Regions from separate parts of the Kocuria sp. CPCC 204721 genome, predicted to be linked through region 1. Evidence: predicted binding sites of a transcription regulator. Region 1 holds the regulator's gene; each other region holds the start of a gene.
The links. Region 1 encodes HrcA, which represses chaperone genes, less so after heat shock. Its sites were predicted from a motif close to TTNGCACTCGNNNNNNNCGAGTGCNAA; they were not measured.

Region 2: RF637_RS08305 (Hsp20/alpha crystallin family protein) is a predicted target of HrcA. The motif match lies at 2,139-2,165, and genes of this name have one in related genera.
Region 3: groES (co-chaperone GroES) is a predicted target of HrcA. The motif match lies at 1,195-1,221, and genes of this name have one in related genera.

Annotation. Positions count from the first base shown of each region.
Region 1 covers NZ_JAVKPO010000002.1:113,231-117,426, reverse strand. Annotated here, with positions in the region: gene RF637_RS03210 (16S rRNA (uracil(1498)-N(3))-methyltransferase) at 1-690, opposite strand, end outside; gene dnaJ (molecular chaperone DnaJ) at 687-1,829, opposite strand; gene hrcA (heat-inducible transcriptional repressor HrcA) at 1,892-2,914, opposite strand; gene RF637_RS03195 (DUF3097 family protein) at 3,078-3,956, shown strand; gene RF637_RS03190 (DUF4870 domain-containing protein) at 4,170-4,196, shown strand, end outside.
Region 2 covers NZ_JAVKPO010000007.1:55,131-59,326, reverse strand. Annotated here, with positions in the region: gene RF637_RS08310 (MMPL family transporter) at 1-1,372, shown strand, start outside; gene RF637_RS08305 (Hsp20/alpha crystallin family protein) at 1,532-2,026, opposite strand; gene RF637_RS08300 (ChaB family protein) at 2,286-2,705, shown strand; gene RF637_RS08295 (GNAT family N-acetyltransferase) at 2,769-3,248, opposite strand; gene RF637_RS08290 (1-phosphofructokinase family hexose kinase) at 3,310-4,196, shown strand, end outside.
Region 3 covers NZ_JAVKPO010000001.1:431,172-435,367, forward strand. Annotated here, with positions in the region: gene RF637_RS02060 (iron chelate uptake ABC transporter family permease subunit) at 1-308, shown strand, start outside; gene RF637_RS02065 (ABC transporter ATP-binding protein) at 305-1,060, shown strand; gene groES (co-chaperone GroES) at 1,353-1,649, shown strand; gene groL (chaperonin GroEL) at 1,757-3,343, shown strand; gene RF637_RS02080 (acyltransferase family protein) at 3,574-4,196, shown strand, end outside.

The sequences.
Region 1 (4,196 bases):
AGTGGTCCCCAGGCGCATCGGCTGAGCACCGGCGGCGCACAACGCCTCAAGCTCTCCGTCACCGATCCCTCCCTCCGGGCCCACGATCACCGCGATCCGGGACCGATCACCCCACCGGGTCACGTCCGGGGTGGACCAACGTGTGCTCGCCGATTCATGCAGCACGAGCCACAGCATCTGGGGTTCCGCAGCGATCAGCCGGGCCAGACCCGCGGTATCCACCCAGTCACCGCGTTCGGGCCAGCGGGCGCGCCGCGACTGCTTGGCCGCCGCGGCCAGGGTGGAGTCCCACTTGGCCATGAGCTTGGCCGCGCGGTCCGCGTGGACGCGCACGATGCTGCGCTCCGCCTGCCACGGGATCACCCGGGAGACCCCGAGTTCCGTGGCGGCCTCCGCGGCCTGCAGGTCCCGGTCCCCCTTGGCGAGTGCCTGCACCAGCGTGAACTCCGGCTGCTGCGCGGCGTCGTGGTGGATCTCGTGGACGGTCACGCTCATCCGGTCCTTGGCCCCGGAGTCGAACGTGCACACCGCACGGGTGCCGTGCCCGTCCACGAGGTCCAGGGCCTCCCCCGCGCGCAGGCGCCGCACGGTCACCGCGTGCTTGGCCTCGGGACCCGCGACGTCCAGGACCTCCCCCGGGCGCGCCCGGGAGAGGTCCCCGGCGGGGACGTGGAAGACGGGGTTGGTCACAGGTCGTTGAACCGGTCCCGCAACCGGGAAAAGAACCCACCGGAGTGGTTGGTGTTCACGGTCGTGCCGTCCGCCGCTTCCTCACCGCGCAGCTCGGCGAGTCGCTCGAGCAGTTCGCGCTGTTCGGAGGAGAGGTCCTTGGGGGTCTCCACCTCGAAGTGCACCTTGAGGTCCCCGCGGCCCTTGCCCCGCAGGTGGGTGACACCCAAGTCGTCGAGCGTGACGGTCGCACCGGACTGGGTACCGGGATCGACGTCCACCGTGCGAGCGCCGTCGAACGTCTCGAGGCTCACGGTGGTGCCGAGCGCGGCGGCGGTCATGGGGATACGCAGGCGGGCGTGGAGATCGTCGCCCTCGCGGAGGAAGGTGGGGTCCGGATCCACCTTGAGTTCCACGAAGAGGTCGCCGTTGGGTCCGCCGGCGGTGCCGGCCTCACCCTGGCCACCCAGGCGGATGCGGTTGCCGGACTGGATGCCGGCGGGGATCTTCACGGTCAGGGGGCGGCGGTCGCGCACGCGGCCCTCGCCGTAGCACTCGTGGCAGGGGCTCTCGATGACGGTGCCGAAACCGTTGCACTGGGAGCACGGGGCCTGGGTGGTGACCATGCCCAGGATGGACTGGCGCTGGTACTGCATGTGGCCGGAGCCGCGGCACATGGTGCACGTCACGGGGCTCGTGCCGGGCTGGCAGCACGTGCCCTGGCACGTGGGGCACACGACGGCGGTGTCCACCGTGATGTCCTTCTCCATGCCGAACACGGCGTCCTTGAGGGAGATCCGCACGTTGATCAGGGCGTCCTGGCCCTGGCGGGTGCGGGACTGGGGGCCGCGCTGGCCACCGGCTCCCGCGCCCTGGAAGAACGTCTCGAAGATGTCGGAGAAGCCGAAGCCCGTACCGGGGAAGCCCCCGCCGAAGCCAGTGTCCGTGCCGTTCTCGTTGCCCGTGGCGTCGTAGACGCGGCGCTTGTCCGGGTCGGAGAGGACGTCATTGGCGTGGGAGACGCGCTTGAACTCCTCGGCGGCCTCGGGTGAGGGGTTCACGTCCGGGTGAAGTTTGCGGGCCTTCTTGCGGTAGGCGCGCTTGATCTCTTCGGCGCTGGCGTCCCGGCTCACGCCGAGGGTTTCGTAGTGATCGCTCACGATGTCGTCGTTTCTTCTTTCGTCGGTTCTACGGTTCTACGGTCGAGCGGGGCGGGCAGCGCTCACGTGCGCTCAGCCCCCAGGTTCTTGGACAGGTAGCGGGCCACCGCGCGCACGGAGGCCATGGTCGTGGGGTAGTCCATGCGTGTGGGCCCCACGACTCCCACCTTGGACGCGGCGTGCGGACCGTAACCCGTGGCCACCACGGACGCCTCCGCCAGGGGGTCGTCGCTGTGGTCGGAGCCGATGCGCACCGCGACCCCGCGTTCGTCCTGCTGCATCTCGGACAACAATCGCAGCATGGCCACTTGTTCCTCAAGCGCCTCGAGCACCGGGGAGATGCTCTGCGGGAAGTCCCCGCTGAAGCGCGCGAGGTTCGCGGTCCCGGCCATCACCAGGCGGTGTTCGTCCGACACCGCTGCGAGCACCGCGAGCGCCCCGGTCACCGCGGTCCCGGCGTCGCGCAGTTCCTCGGGCAGGGCCGGGGGCAGGGTCACGGCGGCGTCGGGGACGTCTTCCACGGGCGTGCCGAGCAGGCGTGCGAGCACGTGGGCGCGCAGCTCCAGCAGCTGGGCCTCGGTCAGGGTGACGGGCAGTTCCACGGTGCGTTGGGCCACGCGTCCGGTGGTGGGGATCAGGATCACGAGTACGCGGGCGTCCCCCACGTCCACGAGTTCCACGTGGCGCACGGTGATCCCGGTGCGCACGGGATACTGGATCACGGCCACCTGGTGGGTGAGCTGGGCGAGCAGGCGCACGGTGCGCTCCATAATGTCGTCCAGGTCCTGGGCGCCGTCCATGAACACCTGGATCGCGCGGCGCTGGGCGGAGGTGAGGGGCTCCAGGGCTGCGATCTGGTTGACGAACTCGCGGTAACCTCGGTCCGTGGGGATCCGCCCCGAGCTCGTGTGCGGGGCCACGATCAGCCCGTCCTCCTCGAGGGCGGCCATGTCGTTGCGCACCGTGGCGGAGGAGACGGGTAGGCGGTGGCGTTCCACGAGCGCCTTGGACCCCACGGGTTCACGCGAATGGACGTAGTCCTCCACGATGGCGCGCAGGATCTGCGCTCGGCGCGGATGCTCCATGTGTCTCACCTCCCGTTGCTGGCAATTCTGGCACTCAAGAGTTCACAGTGCTAATCCTGGCAGTCCAGGGCCCGTGGGTCAGGGGCCGATTTTGATACGCTCGCGGCTGATTCGCCTGCCCGGCGGCGCGCTCGCGCCGCGGCACGACGTCGAGGAGTCGCCCGTGAACGCATCCGGCTGGTCCTGGGGTCCCCAGGACCTAGGCAGTCCCGACGTCGCCCGCACCGGTGCCGTCTCCCGGGACGTCCCCGTGGCCCGGGACATGGTGCTCGAGGACGTGGAGACCGGGTGGGTGGGCGCCGTCGTGGGCGTGGAGACCATCGGCGGGATGCGCGTGGTGGGTCTGGAGGACCGGCACGGGCGCGTGAAGTCCTTCCCCCTGGGCCCGGGCTTCCTCCTGGACGGCGAACCCGTGCGGCTGGGCCCGCCCGAGACCCGCAGCGCCCCGGCCAAGCCCCGGATCACGCGGTCGGGGTCGGTCGAGGTCGAGAACCTGCGCGCGTCCGTGGCCAAGGAGTCGCGTGTGTGGGTCGAGGGGTACCACGACGCCGAGCTCGTGGCCAAGGTGTGGGGCCACGACCTCGCGGTCGAGGGCACCGTGGTGGAACCCCTGCACGGGATCGACGACCTCCCCTCAGCCATCGCCGAGTTCCACCCCGGCCCGCAGCGCCGGCTCGGGATCCTCGTGGACCACCTGGTCGCGGGCTCCAAGGAGTCCAGGATCGCCCAGGAGGCGCTCGCGGTCCCGGGTGCCCGGGACAACGTGCTCATCCTCGGACACCCCTACGTGGACATCTGGCAGGCCGTGAAGCCCAGCGCCCTGGGGATCCGGGAGTGGCCCGTGATCCCGCGCGGGGTGGATTGGAAGACCGGGATGGCACGCGCGCTGGGCCTGCCGCACCGCACACCCCAGGACGTGGGGCGGGCGTGGCAGGCGATCCTTGCACGAGTGAACACGTACGCAGACCTCGAACCGGCCCTGCTGGGCCGCGTGGAGGAGCTCATCGACTTCCTCACCGCCCCGGACGCCGCCGATTCCTGACCCGGGCTGCGCCTGACCTGCGGTGACCCACGACGTCGACGGCGCTCGCAGCCGGTGGTCTACGGATTCGGTGACCCGCGTTAGCGGTAACCCCCAGCGTGGGTGACGCCTGGTGTCGTCGTCCGGCGCGAGCCACGCGGGAACGACCGTAGGATGGGAGCACCGGCGTCCTCCGACCCGGATGGCTACCGCCCGTGAAAGGCACACCCGCTCGTGACTGACGCTGCTCCCTCCCCCTCC
Region 2 (4,196 bases), on a different contig from region 1:
CCCCGTCACCGGTCGCCATCGCGCGGTGTCCGGGAAGCGCCGGGGGGATTCCGGTCACGGGCAGCACGTCGGGACCGCCGCCGCCGTGGCCACCGCGGGTGCGGCCGGCGCAGCGGGTGCGGCCGGTGTTTCCGGTCGGACGACGTCGCACGGTCACCGTGCCGGGGCCGGCGAGCGGACCCACGGTCACGTCGGGAACCACCGCACCGCGGCCGATCACCGTGCCACCGACCACCGGGGAACTGCGCACCGCTCGACCGGGCAGCACCGTACCGCCGGGGCCCCCGTCGGTCCCATGGCCGACGACGATCAGCACCGCGGCGAGACCGCGGGCGCTGCCGAGAACGGCGGCTCCCGCGAGGACGCCGCAACGCCCGGGACCACCGGGGCCCAGCGGCGTCGTGGTCGGCACGCGGCGGCCTCCACGAGCACGTGCATCGCCGAGGACCGGGCCGCGAAGCCGGCTGCGGACGTGATCGTGCGTGCCGCGGACCCGGTGCTGCGCGCCACGAACCAGGCGCTGCGGGTGCTCCCGGACGTACTGGATTCCGAGGAGAAGCTGCTCGAGTCCCTGGCCGTGCGTGGCGAGGAAGCGGCACCGCACAAGGCGATGCACAAGCGCGCGAGCTTCGAGAAGGTCATGGTGGCCGGGTACCCGGTCATCGTCGCGCGGCCCAAGGCGGCCCTCACCCGGGCGGACGCCCCGGTGGTCGTGCACTGGTACGGTGGCGCATACGTGAACCCCATGACCACGGTGCACTGGCGCTGGATCGACGCCCTGATGCAGCGCACCGGGGCCACCGTGGTGGTGCCGGGCTACGGACTCGCCCCCGATCACACGGTGGACGAGGCGCTCGAACTCGCCGATGGCGTGTGGGACCTGGCCCGTTCGTTCGGCCCGCGGGTCTTCCTGTCGGGCGATTCCGCCGGCGGTGGTCTGGCGCTGGCCCAGGCCATGCGACTGCGGGACGCGGACGATTTCGGCGTGGCGGGTCTGATCCTCATGGCCCCGTGGGTGGACACCACGGTGACGAACCCCCAGATCGAGGCGTACCGGGACGCGGACCACATGCTCGGTACCGACGGCGCCCGGGCCGCCGCGCGCTGGTGGGCCGGCACCCGGGACGTCACCGACCCCATGGTGAGCCCCGCGTTCGGCGACGTGCGCGGACTGCCCCGCACGTTCGTGCTGCAGGGTGACCGGGACATGCTCTACCCGGACACCATGGAGTTCGTGGCCGAGCTGGTGCGCGCGAACGTGGACACCACCGCGGTGGTGTGCGAGGGCGGACCGCACGTGTACGCGCTCATGGTCTGGTCCTCCCGCGCGTCCGAGGACCTCGACCACGTGGTGCGGTGGATGAACCGCTGACCCCGCCGTGAACATGACTGTGCCCCGCAGGGTGACCTGCGGGGCACAGTCATGTCATGGGGCGGTGAGCCCCCGATTCAGCAGGCCTGTTCCGACCGGGTGGATTCGCCGGTCAGCGCCGGTGAAGGGTCGGTCCTGATCGGCCCTGTTCGGTTCTGGTCAGTCCTGCGACCCCTCGGAGTCCTTCTGCACGTTCTGCGAGCGGTCCTCGTCCGAGCCCTTGTCGTGTTCCAGGACCACGTTGTCGTGGTGTTCCTGGCCGGTGGCCACCTGGATCTTGCGCGGCTGGGACTTGGGGGACACGGGGATGGTCACGGTCAGCACGCCGTTGTCGTACGCGGCGGTGATGTTCTCCGTGTCGATGCCCTGGCCCAGGTTGAGCTGGCGGACGAACGAGTGGCTGCGGCGCTCGCGCACGATCCACTTGGTGTCCTTCTCAGCGGAGGGCAGACGACGCTGCGCACGGATGGTCAGCAGCTGACCGTCCACGTCCACGTCCACACTCGTGGGATCGATGCCCGGCAGGTCCGCGGCAAGGTAATAGTTGGCGTCCTGACGGTAGAGGTCCATGGGCATCTGCTCCAGGCCGTTGCGGCCAGAGAGGACCTGGTTGGCAAAGTTCTGGACCTCGGAGAACGGGTCGAATGTAGCCATGACGATTACTCCTTCACTCTGCGGCACTCACGTGCTGTGCCCCGCGATCCGGTCGATTACCCGCGTGGAGCCATCACGTTTCTTGAGTCTCTGTGACTCAACAACATCTAATGTAGCAGGCTCTCGGCGGAAGTGCTAGCCATTGACGCACGAAAGTTGAGTGGCACTGACTCAAGCAGCGGGCGGGCCTGTCGCAGCGGCGTCGGCGGCGCGTAGGATCGAGTCACCAGTGACACCCGAACGCTTTGAGGAGGCCCCCGTGCCCAAGGCGAAGAAGAACGGCCACGCGCGTCAGGACGAGATCCCGTCCACGCTGCAACGCTCGGACGAGAACGCACAGGACACGTTCGCGCAGACCTACGACTCGGCGCAGGAGGAATACCACGACGACGCTCGGGCGGCGCGCACCGCGTGGTCGGCCGTCAAGCACACCCACGAGAAGGTCGGGGACCACTGGGAGCCCAAGGAGCACAACGGGCCCTCGGACGACAGCGCCGAGAAGGGCGGTCTGAACGCGGAGGACACCGCCGGCGGGGTGGACGCTAATGCCGGCAAGGAGCACCTGTACGAACTCGCCCAGGAACTGGACATCACGGGACGCTCGGACATGGCCAAGGACGAATTGGTCGAGGCGATCGACAAGGCCAACCGGAAGAAGACGCGCGAGGCCCGCGACTGAGGTTCACCGCTCGGCGGGCTCATACCCTGCGGGTTTGTGACTGCTGGCCTGCGATCGGTGGGTCTACAACTGGCGGGCCAGGAAGACCGAGGCCGTGGTGGCGTCGTGGAAGGAATCCACGGGCTCGTAGCCGCGCTTGCGGAACATCGCGATCCCCTCGGTCATCTCCTCGTTGAGGGAGACCACGGCCGTGGTGGCGCCGAAAGCGCGCACCTTGTTCTCGAGTGCCCGCACCAGGGTGCGCGCGTGGCCCTGTCCGCGGTGTTCCGGGGTGACCCAGATCCGGCGCAGTTCCACGCGGTCATCGTCGAGTTTGCGCACCGCGCCGCACGCGATGACCGAGCCCGTGACCAAATCCGTCATGAGGAAGAAATCCCCGTGCGGCGGAGTGACGTCCTCCGGGGCGGTGACCTCGGTGAGTTCGGGATCGAAACCGCCGTCGATCCGGTTGTTCAACTCGCTGAAGTACGCGCTCAGGGCGCGCAGCGTGTGCTCACTGGCGGCCTGACCTTCCACGATACGAACCGGTGCGGTGACGTTCATCCCACCATGGTGACACCTTGGTGTGCTGTTCACCAGCGCCCGTGTCAGGTAGCTTTCGTTCGTGACCGAGACCCGCCCCGGCCCCAAGCCGCGTATCTCCATCCTGGTTCCCACTCCGCTGCTGATCACGGAAATCACGGAACCGGCTGCGCATCGTAACCGTAGTTCCCACGAGTCGGACGTGCACATGCACCCCGGCGGGCAAGGGCTGTGGGTCGCCCGGATGGCCGGGTCGCTGGGGGCGGACGTGTCCGTGAGCGGGCCGTTCGGCGGGGAACTGGGCTCGCTGATCCGCACCATGCTGGACGGGTTGGTCATGCAGGTCAATGCTGTGCGCTACGGGTACGGCAACGGCGGATACGTCTACGACCTGCGCGGTGAGGACCGGGAGACCGTGGCCCATATGCCGCCCCCGGAGCTCTCCCGCCATGAACTGGACGATCTCTACGGCACGGCGTTCGTGGACGCGCTCGCCTCGGACGTCCTCACGGTCACCGGGGCCGAACCCGGGGACGTGGTGCCGGCGTCGTTCTTCGGCCGCCTTATCCGGGACACGCGGGATGCCGGGACCACCGTGGTCGCGGACCTCAGCGGCAAGCCCGCACTGGCGGCCGTGGCGGCTAACGTGGACGTGCTCAAGATCAGCCACGAAGAGGTGCTCGATCTCGAGCTCGTCGCGGAGGACACCGCGGATGCCCTGGTGAGCGCCGGACACATGCTGCTCGAACGCGGTGCGGGCGCCGTGGTGATCTCACGCGCCAAGGACCCCGCGCTGCTCGTGGAGAAGGATTCCGTGCGGGAGGTCTCCGCGCCGTCCATCACACCGCTGGACCACCGAGGGGCGGGGGACTCGATGACCGCGGGGATCTCAGTGGGTCTGGCGCGCGGTCTCGATCTCGTGGAGGCCGTGGCCCTCGGTGCATCAGCGGGAGCGCTGAACGTGGCGCG
Region 3 (4,196 bases), on a different contig from region 1:
TGGACCACCGCCGGGGGCTGCTGCTCACCCTGTTCTGGGTGTCTATTCTGATGGCGGTCTCTACGTCCCTGATCGGGCCCATGACGTTCCTGGGGTTCCTCGTGGCGATCCTGGCGTACCAGTTCGCGGACACCCACGACCACCGCTACGTGTTCCCCATGGCCGCGCTGATCGGTTTCGCGGTGCTGTCCGGGGCCTATTTCGTCCTGAAGAACGTCTTCTACGCGGAGGGCGCTGTGTCCATCATCATCGAGCTGGTGGGTGGCAGTGTCTTCCTCTTCGTGATCCTGAGGAGGGGCAGACTGTGATCCAGTTGACCGGACTGGTCAAGGAGTACGGCACGGACTTGGCGATCGGGCCGGTGGATCTGCAGATCCCCGCCGGTGGCGTGACCGCGCTCGTGGGGCCCAACGGCGCGGGGAAGTCCACGCTGTTGACCATGATGGGTCACCTGCTGGGTCCCGAGGCCGGCACCGTGGAGATCGGCGGTCACGACGTGAGCAGGACGCCGCCGCGTGAACTCGCCAAGGTGGTCTCCACGCTGCGCCAGGAGAACCACTTCACCGCGCGGCTCACCGTGCGCCAGCTCGTGGCGCTGGGTCGCTTCCCCTACACGCGTGGGCGGATCACCCGGGACGACGAGCGGATCATCTCCGAGTCGATAGACTTCTTCGACCTGGGACCCCTGCAGAACCGCTACCTGGACCAGCTCTCGGGCGGTCAGCGCCAGCGCGCCTACGTGGCCATGGTGCTGTGCCAGGACACCGAGTACCTCCTGCTGGACGAGCCCCTGAACAACCTGGACATGCGCCACTCTGTGCACATGATGCATCACTTGCGCCGCGTCGCGGACGAGCTCGGACGCACCGTGCTGATCGTGCTGCACGACATCAACTTCGCGAGCCACTACTCGGACTGGATCTGCGCCGTGAAGGACGGTCGCGTGGTGGAATTCGGCCCACCCGAGCAGATCATGACGGACGAGACCCTCACGCGCGTGTTCGACACCCCGGTCACGTGCCACGACGGTCCCCACGGACGGCTCGCGGTCTACTACTGACGCGGCACGGACGGCTCGCCGGCCTCGACTGACGCGGCCGCGGGGACGGCGGCGTCGTACCCGCGGATTGTGCCCAGAGACGAGCGCGGCGGGCGCGCCTTGACCGCGCGCGGCCCGTCTCCCTACAGTGATGATTAGCACTCTCATGCTGAGGGTGCTAAAGGCCAGGCGCTCAATCGGCACCGCGACGACGGTTGGCACGCCAACTGGCCTGTGGCGGACGCGGTCATGGGACCCCATGACACGGCGCGTTCGCACACCGTCTCACACGCCTAGAAGAAAGGGAGAGATCGTGTCGGTCTCCATCAAGCCTCTCGAGGATCGCATCGTGGTTCAGCCGCTGGCCGCTGAACAGACCACCGCTTCCGGTCTGGTCATCCCGGACACCGCCAAGGAGAAGCCGCAGGAAGGCACCGTCCTGGCCGTGGGCCCGGGCCGCGTGGACGACAAGGGCAACCGCATCCCCGTGGACGTCAAGGAGGGTGACGTGGTCATCTTCTCCAAGTACGGCGGGACCGAGGTCAAGTACAACGGCGAGGAGTACCTGGTGCTCCCGGCGCGCGACGTGCTGGCCGTCATCGAGAAGTAATCCCCGCAACGACTTTTGTGCGCGGTGCCCGGACGTTCGCCCGAGAACGGGCCACGCGGGCACCGCGCCGTCATTTCCACACCCTTCTCGTTTCGTAAGGAGCACACATGCCCAAGCAGTTGGTGTTCAACGACGCCGCTCGCAAAGCGCTCGAATCCGGTGTCAACCGACTGGCCGACACCGTCAAGGTCACGCTGGGCCCCCGCGGGCGCAACGTGGTCCTGGACAAGAAGTGGGGCGCACCCACCATCACCAACGACGGCGTGACCATCGCCCGTGAGGTGGAGCTCGAGGATCCGTACGAGAACCTCGGCGCCCAGCTGGCCAAGGAAGTGGCCACCAAGACCAACGACGTCGCCGGTGACGGCACCACCACGGCGACCGTCCTCGCGCAGGCCATCGTCAAGGAGGGTCTGCGCAACGTGGCCGCCGGAGCGGCCCCGGGCGACATCAAGCGCGGCGTGGAAGCGGCCGTGGCCACCGTGGCCCAGCGTCTGCTCGACAACGCCCGCCCCGTGGAGGGCAAGGACGTGGCCCACGTGGCCGCGATCTCCGCGCAGTCCATGGAGATCGGCGAACTGATCGCCCGCGCCTTCGAGACCGTGGGCACGGACGGTGTGATCACCATCGAGGACGGTTCCTCCACCGAGGTGGAGCTGGACGTCACCGAGGGAATGCAGTTCGACAAGGGCTACCTGTCCCCGTCCTTCGTCACGGACCCGGAGCGCCAGGAAGCCGTCCTGGACGACACCTTCGTGCTGCTGTTCCAGGGCAAGATCTCCTCGGTCCAGGACCTCATGCCCGTGCTCGAGAAGGTGCTGCAGGCCAAGAAGCCGCTGACCATCATCGCCGAGGACGTCGAGGGCGAGGCCCTGTCCACCCTGGTGGTCAACAAGCTGCGCGGCACGCTCGACGTCGTGGCCCTGAAGGCCCCCGGTTTCGGTGACCGCCGCAAGGCGATCATGCAGGACCTGGCCGTGCTCACGGATGCGACCGTGATCACCCCCGAGCTCGGCATCTCGCTCGAGGGTGTGGACGTGTCCCAGCTGGGCAACGCCCGCCGCATCACCGTGACCAAGAACCAGACCACGCTCGTGGACGGTGCGGGCTCCTCGGAGGCCGTGGCCGAGCGCGTGGCGGAGATCAAGGCGGAGATCGCCCGCACGGACTCCGAGTGGGACCGTGAGAAGCTCCAGGAGCGCCTCGCGCGCCTGGCCGGTGGTATCTCGGTGATCAAGGTCGGTGCCGCGACCGAGGTCGAGCAGAAGGAACGCAAGCACCGCATCGAGGACGCCGTGTCCTCGACCCGCGCGGCCCTCGAGGAGGGCATCGTGGCCGGCGGCGGTTCCGCGCTGGTCCACGCCTCCAAGGCGCTCGACGGCACGGACCTTGGTCTGACCGGGGACGCGGCTACGGCCGTGACCATCGTGCGGCGCGCCCTGACCCAGCCCCTGCGCTGGATCGCGGAGAACGCGGGCCAGGACGGCAACGTCGTGGCGGCGCGCGTGGCGGACCTCGAGCCCGGCAACGGCTACAACGCCCTGACGGACGAGTATGAGGACCTGCTCGCCGCGGGCATCATCGACCCCGTCAAGGTCACCCGTTCCGCGCTGCAGAACGCGGCGTCCATCGCGGCGCTCGTGCTCACCACGGAGACGCTCGTGGCGGAGAAGCAGGACGACGACGAGGACTGAGTCCTCCCGATCCTTCCGGGAATCGCTGAATGGACGGCGGCCCGCCCCTTTCGAGGGGTGGGCCGCCGGTCGTCTGTGGTGCTGCGACCGGCGACGGCGCTCGACCTCTGCCCCCGCGCGACCGGGTGGCTCAACCCGCAGGCCGTGCGCGCTGCCCACCCACGGAGACGGGTCGGGGCGGAACCGGGTGCGATGTGATCGGTGCGCCCCGCTGCGTTTAGGCTGACCAGATGCGCATTCCCCCAGCCTTGGATCCCGTTGCCGGTTCATCCCCGCTCCCGGTGGGGCAGCGACCCCGGTGGGCTGCCGGATCCTCCTCCGCGCAATGGGTGCAGCGGTACTCGGGGTTCCGCCCGGAGGTACAGGGGTTGCGGGCGATCGCGGTGCTGCTCGTGGTCGTCTATCACGTGTTCATGGGCCGGGTCTCCGGTGGTGTGGACGTCTTCCTGTTCATCTCCGCGTTCTTCATGACCCTCTCGTTCGTCCGCAAGCTCGAAGGCGGGCGTCCCCTGGCGCTGGGCCGCTACTGGCTCCACACCTTCAAGCGGCTGCTGCCGCTGGCGACCGTGGTCATCCTGGCCACGCTGTTCCTCGTGTGGTGGCTGTACCCCGCACAGGACGTGGCGGACTTCCGTTTTCAGGGCGTGGCCTCGATCCTGTACTTCGAGAACTGGACGCTCGCTTTCAACGCGGTGGACTACTACGCGGCGGACCACTCCTCGGCCTCGCCGTTCCAGCACTTCTGGTCCCTCTCGGTCCAGGGGCAGGTCTTCCTGCTGTGGCCGCTGATCTTCGGCCTGGCGTGGCTGGACAAGCGCCGGACGGGCCACAGCAGCGTCCCCGTTCTGGCCGC